2 regions of the Bacillus sp. GB_SG_008 genome follow, and region 1 is predicted to be linked to the other one. Evidence: riboswitches for the same ligand, from Rfam matches in the RefSeq annotation. Region 1 holds a riboswitch; the other holds the start of a gene.
What was found. A riboswitch is a leader RNA that binds a small molecule or an ion and turns the genes downstream of it on or off. The one in region 1 is predicted to bind S-adenosylmethionine.
Positions count from the first base shown of each region.

Region 2: it holds a riboswitch for S-adenosylmethionine, as region 1 does, so the genes downstream of both, ACTDJC_RS21495 (ABC transporter substrate-binding protein) here and ACTDJC_RS07265 (methionine ABC transporter ATP-binding protein) in region 1, are expected to answer to the same signal.

Region 1 covers NZ_JBPZSK010000002.1:450,459-453,882, reverse strand. The annotation lists gene metQ (methionine ABC transporter substrate-binding lipoprotein MetQ) at 1-238, opposite strand, end outside; gene ACTDJC_RS07270 (methionine ABC transporter permease) at 475-1,140, opposite strand; gene ACTDJC_RS07265 (methionine ABC transporter ATP-binding protein) at 1,133-2,158, opposite strand; SAM riboswitch class I at 2,470-2,577, opposite strand; gene ACTDJC_RS07260 (hypothetical protein) at 2,704-3,048, opposite strand; gene ACTDJC_RS07255 (thioredoxin family protein) at 3,191-3,424, opposite strand, start outside.
Region 2 covers NZ_JBPZSK010000014.1:27,053-30,476, reverse strand. The annotation lists gene proC (pyrroline-5-carboxylate reductase) at 1-70, shown strand, start outside; gene ACTDJC_RS21500 (aldo/keto reductase) at 72-905, shown strand; SAM riboswitch class I at 1,064-1,169, shown strand; gene ACTDJC_RS21495 (ABC transporter substrate-binding protein) at 1,318-2,958, shown strand; gene ACTDJC_RS21490 (YusW family protein) at 3,186-3,424, shown strand, end outside.

The DNA.
Region 1 (3,424 bases):
TTGCATCAAGATCTTTATCAGCTAATGCTTTGTTTGGTAATACATAGTCTTGGAATTTTTTAATTTTTAATGTAATACCCTTTTTCTCTAATAGTGGTTTCGCTTGTTCTAAAATAACCGCATGCGGTACGTTAGAAGCACCAACTACAAGTGTCTTTTCATCTTTTCCGCCGCCACCACAAGCAGCTAATGCAAATACAAATACAGCAAGAAGTGCTGAAAATAATACCTTCTTCATAATTATAACATCCTTTCTTTTTTCAATATTCGAAATATAAATTCTATAGAGAGTTTCGTGTGAGACGAAAACACTTTATCCCTCATTAACGGGCAGTAGACTCCCCGTTAGAGCCCGATTGGGCGGGCTTTCCATCAGTGGAGGATACGGCCCTCCACTAATAGAAGTTTCACTTTATCCCAATAATAACTTTCTGAAGCTAGAGGTAGATAATATATCCACCACCAACTTTCCCTTTATCTTTTATCAAGACGCTTCGTAAGAAAATCACCAAACATTTGAATAATAAATACAATAACCAGCACAAGAATTGTTGCCATGAGAGTGACATCGCCATTATTGCGTTGGAATCCCTCTAAATAAGCAAGTGTACCAAGACCGCCTGCTCCAACAACTCCAGCCATCGCTGTATAGCCTACAAGTGCAATTGCCGTTACCGTAATACCCGAAATAAGTGCTGGCAAAGATTCTGGTATCAATACTTTTAAGATAATTGTACTCGTCTTTGCTCCCATCGCTTTTGATGCTTCAATAACGCCTTTATCAATTTCACGAAGCGCAATTTCAACCATTCTCGCATAGAACGGTGCTGCTCCAACAATTAATGCTGGTAATGCGGCACTTGCTCCAAGAATCGTATTAAGAAGAAACTTCGTAAACGGAATCAATAAAATGATTAAAATGATGAACGGAATAGAACGAAAAATATTTACAAACGCGCCAATCACAATATTGACTGGCTTGTTCTCCCACAGATTATCTTTTCCTGTGAGAAACAGTACTAATCCAAGAATAAGACCTAATACGAACGTTGCAAGCGTGGCAATTGCCGTCATGTATAACGTTTCTTGTGTTGCTTCTAACATTTGATCCCAATCGACATTTTGAAACAAATTATCCATGTGCAATCACCTCCAGCTCTACTTGCTCTTGTTGAATCGTTGCAACTGCCTCTGCAACCACATCTTCGTCACCTTTTAAATGAACAATTAAACTTCCATACGCCCCGTTTGTCGTTTGAGCAATATTTCCTTGCAAAATGCTCACTTCAATTCCATCTTTCTTCATTAATTCCTGCAGAACTGGTCTTTCCACTGCTTCACCAATAAATTGCAGTTTCACGACTTTTCCTTCCGGGTATTTTTCTACTAAATGTTCAATTGCTTCATCTGTATCTTCAGAATCTGTTATTTGCTTAACGAAGCGCTTTGTAATGTCTTGCTGCGGATTACGAAATACATCTAACACACTGCCGCTTTCAACAATCTTTCCTTTTTCCATAACAGCAACGCGGTTACAAATTTTTTGAATAACGTGCATTTCATGTGTAATGAGTACGATCGTTAAACCGAGGCGTTTATTAATATCGAGAAGCAAATCTAAAATTTGATCTGTTGTTTCTGGATCTAGTGCTGATGTCGCTTCATCGCATAATAATACTTTCGGGTTATTTGCTAATGCTCTCGCAATCCCAACGCGCTGCTTTTGTCCACCACTCAGCTGAGATGGATACGCATCTCCTCGCCCTTCTAAACCAACAAGACGAATCAATTCATCTACACGCTGTGTTCTTTTCTCTTTTGTCACTCCAGCAATTTCAAGCGGAAAAGCAATATTTTCACGAACAGTTCGTGACCAAAGCAAGTTAAAATGCTGGAAAATCATCCCGATTTCTTGACGCGCTTCTCGCAGTTCTTTTCCTCTAATTGCTGAAATCAAACGCTCTCCAACAGTAATTTTTCCAGACGTTGGTTTCTCCAATTGATTAAACAAGCGAATTAAGGAACTCTTTCCGGCACCGCTATATCCGATAACCCCGAAAATTTCACCTTTTTCTATTTGTAAATTCGCATTATCAACAGCAGTAACATCGCCGTTTTTGGAGCGATATATTTTCTTTACATTTTCTAACACAATCATTGATGTCACCCCTTTTTAATTAAAAAGTGTAAGCGGCTCTCCGCTATACCGATAAAGTGAAACTTCCATCAGTGGAGAGTTTTTTCATCTCCCACTGATGGTTAGTTGAACCAATCGGACTTTTACGGGCAGTTATCCCCCACCTATCTTCCTTGCTTCTCTCTGAACCTTCCGGTGGGGGATAACTGCCCGTTAATGCGGGATAAATGAAGCTGTTGTTTGAGCGTCCTCCTACACTGAAACAACAAAAAAACCTTTCTGCTTTAAAATGAGCAGAAAGGTTTATATACATAAATTACTATTATCCTTTCCTCTCATCTCTCAAAGCATTCGCTTTGCAGGAATTGGCACCATTTCAACATAAGTTGACGGTTGCCGGGTTTCATCGGGCACAGTCCCTCCACCTCTCTTGATAAGAGAAAATCAGATGTAAATTTCGTCTGATTTTGTCGTTATGAAGTTTTCGTTATTTCATGTTTTGAATTGTATCAACGCATGAAATAGATGTCAACAGAAATTTTTGCAAAGAAGGAACTTTCTGAAATTTAAGCACCTATTCGTAGCGGCTTACAAATATGAAATACAGATTCTAATAATAACATTGTTTGGTATGCCCCTCTATATGTAATGGCCTTTCTACGCAATAGTGACTGCAAACGAACTTGTCCTGTAATTAATAACTGCAAGTCATCTTCTTGAAAACAAACAAGTTCTTCCGTTCCCATTGCACCATTCGTAAGCTCAATTTTATCTCTTGAAATTTTCAATGAATAACGCTCATCTTGAAAAGTAAAACAAACAGTCCGCTCAAATTGCGGCAGTAGCGGTTCTAAATGATATTGCGTATTGGCATATGTTACAAATGATTGAAGCAGTGAATACAATTTCATCTCCGTCACACTCCTCATATCACGTTTTACATAATACCATTCCATTTCTATAACGAGCTCTCCTGTATCTTTCTCTCGACAAAAAATCACTTGTTGCTTATATTTCCCAAGAAATATGTCGAGGCGGCAAAGTATTTGCCGCCTATTGTAATTCCATATATAAATATTCCACAGATTGAAATGCATATATTTTCTTCATAAGTTGATTTTTCTCAAATATAAGTAAACACGGAACGCTTTCAATTTCGTACTCCCGCGCAAAATGCGGTGCGTAATTTAAATCTAGCATCCCAATTTCCAAATGAGGTAATGCGGCTTCAACAACTGTTAACATTTTTTTAGCAAGTTGACACGTACCACACATTGGCGTATATAC
Region 2 (3,424 bases), on a different contig from region 1:
TGAGTATAATTTCTCAAAGGTCATTCACCAAGCAATTGAAGCAACAAATAAAAAAGCGAGGGGTAATTAACATGAAATTAACGAGCTTACAAGATTGCACAACTTTACATAACGGTGTGAAAATGCCATGGTTTGGTTTAGGTGTCTTTAAAGTAGAAGACGGCTCAGAGGTTATTGATTCTGTAAAAGCAGCTATCAAGAACGGATACCGTAGCATTGATACAGCGGCTATATATAAAAATGAAGAAGGTGTTGGACAAGCAATTCAAGAATCCGGTATTCCACGCGAAGAACTATTCATTACATCAAAAGTATGGAATAGCGACCAAGGCTATGAATCTACACTACAAGCGTTCGAAACAAGTCTACAAAAGCTTGGCTTAGAGTACTTAGATTTATACTTAGTACATTGGCCTGTAAAAGGTAAATATAAAGAGACGTGGAAAGCATTAGAAAAGCTTTATAAAGACGGTCGTGTTCGTTCTATTGGTGTTAGTAACTTCCAAGTCCACCATTTACAAGACGTACTAGAAGATGCGGAAATTAGACCAATGATTAACCAAGTAGAATATCACCCACGCTTAACTCAAGAAGAACTGCATACTTTTTGTAAAGAGCATGGCATTCAATTAGAAGCATGGTCACCATTAATGCAAGGTCAGCTTCTTAATCATCCAACTTTACAAGAAATTGCAGCAAAGTATAATAAATCTACTGCCCAAGTAATCCTGCGTTGGGATTTGCAAAATGAGGTTGTTACGATTCCAAAATCCGTAAAGGAGCATCGTATTATTGAAAATGCAGATATCTTTGACTTTGAATTAACTGCTGAAGATATGAAAGCAATTCAATCTCTGAATGAGAATCACCGTGTTGGGCCGGACCCAGATAATTTTAATTTTTAATGCATGAGAACATCAAGTATATACTTGATGTTCTTTCGTCTCCAAAAACTGAAAATTACGAATTTTACCTTACCTAATTGACACTCCATTCATTCTAATGGTAAGATTTCGAATAGTTAAAGAAATAAAAAATTAATACTTGTCTATTATGTTTACTCATTGTATCAAGAGAGGTTGAGGGACTGGCCCTGTGAAACCTCGGCAACAGGTTCGCTTGCGAATACTGTGCCACTTCCTGCAAGCATTTTGCTTGAAAGATAGAATGAGGGACTTTGTTTATAAATGTGCGCACGTTATAAACACTTAAATCCCTCTTTTTTTATATGAAAAGAGGGATTTTTATTTTCCCTCATAATTGTTGGCCAACAAAATATTAAGACAAAGTAGACAAACAATTTAGGGAGGAACTAAAATGAAAAAGAAATTTATACCTGCTGTCGCATCTGTTTTAGGGGCAAGCTTATTATTAACGGGATGCGGTAGCTACAAAGATAATGCAAGTACCGCAAAAGCAAAAGATAAAGTACCTGATAAACAAATCCTAAACTTAGCATCTGCTACTGAAATTCGTACGATGGATTCAGCACGTGCAACAGATACCGATTCTGGGCAAGTAATGAGAAACGTATTTGAAGGCTTATACAATCTTGGAGAAGGTAATAAACCAGTTCCTGGCGTAGCAAAATCTCATGATGTTAGTGCAGATAAAACAAAATATACGTTCCATTTACGAGATTCTAAGTGGTCAAATGGGACACCTGTTACAGCGAAAGATTTCGTATTCGCTTGGCGACATGCTGTTGATCCTGCCACAACTTCTGAATATGCATTTTTATTCTTTGATATTAAAAATGCGCAAAAGATTAACAACAAAGAACTTTCACCTGATCAACTTGGTGTAAAAGCAATTGACGATAAAACATTAGAAGTGGAATTAGATCGCCCTGTTCCCTACTTCATTAGCCTAACTGCGTTTCCGACATTCTTACCAATTAATGAAGAATTCTTTAAATCACAAGGCGATAAATACGCTTTAGAATCAAATACATTAATTTATAACGGTGCCTTTACATTAGAGAATTGGAAACATGAACAAAGCTTCCAATTCAAGAAGAATCCAAACTATTGGGATAAAGATGTTGTGAAACTAGAAGAAGTTAATTTTAATATTGTGAAAGAGAAATCCACAGAAGTAAATTTATATGAATCAAAACAACTGGATCGTGTTGTTCTAACATCTGATTTAGTTGATAAATACCGTAAAGATTCTAATTTTAAAGAACGCCCAGCTGTCGGCGTACAATTTTTACGCATGAACGAAAAAAATAAAGTGTTACAAAATGTAAATGCTCGTCAAGCAATTGATAAGTCTATTGATAGAAAATCCTTCGTAAATGTTCTATTGAATGACGGCTCTCTTCCTGCTTACTCACTTATTCCAAAGAACTTTGTAAAGGGGCCAAGTGGAAAAGACTTCCGTACTGAAAATGGAGACTTAACAAAGGAAAATACTAAAGAAGCACAAAAGTTATGGAAACAAGCAAAACAAGAACTCGGATCGGATAAAATTACACTAGAACTTTTAACAAACGATACGGATTTATCAAAGAAAACAGGGGCGTATTTAAAAGAGCAGCTTGAGAAAAACTTAGAAGGTTTAACCGTTACACTAAAACCACAGCCTCGTAAACAACAAGTAACGTTATTATTACAAGGCAATTACGAAATTGGTATAGACGGCTGGAGCCCAGACTTTGCTGATCCAATTACATTCTTAGAATTGTTCACAACTGGTAATCCATACAACTTGGATCATTATTCAAATAAAGAATTTGACGATTTAATTCAAAAAGCAAAAACAGACCTTGCTGGTGACGAAAAAGCACGCTGGGAAGCTTTAAAACAAGCAGAAAAAATCTTATTTAAAGATGCAGTAATCTCACCTCTATATCAAAACGGGAAATCTTATTTACAGCGCTCTTATGTAAAAGGTATCGTTGAAGTTGATTTCGCGGGCCCATTAAACTTCAAATGGGCAAGAATTGAGAAGTAACATAAAAAGGGTATCCCCTCAAAGGATACCTTTTTCTTTATCCTTCATTTCCTCTTACTACAGTTTGATTTTTCTTCAATGATATAGATATCTTATATCCGACCACAGCAATTATCCTTTGTCTTTTTAATTTACTTTCAATATTGTAAAAAACAATTTTTTTCTCTTACATAAAAAGATAAAAATTGGAAAAACTTTTATTGAAAAATAATAAGGAGGCATACAACATGAGAATCTTATTTTCAATCCTTTTAGCATTCATGCTAGTACCTGCAATGACAGGATGTACAACAACAAAACAGGATACAACTACTAATAAGAAAACGACAGAGGGAACAAAAGATGCAGTAAATCAAGATTTAAAGTTAAGTTTTAATGAATTCAATTTAAAGGCAACTTATCAAGATACAAAGAAAGACTACGAAGCAGAATATAAACAGAAAAAAGCAACTGACAAACCAGAAGC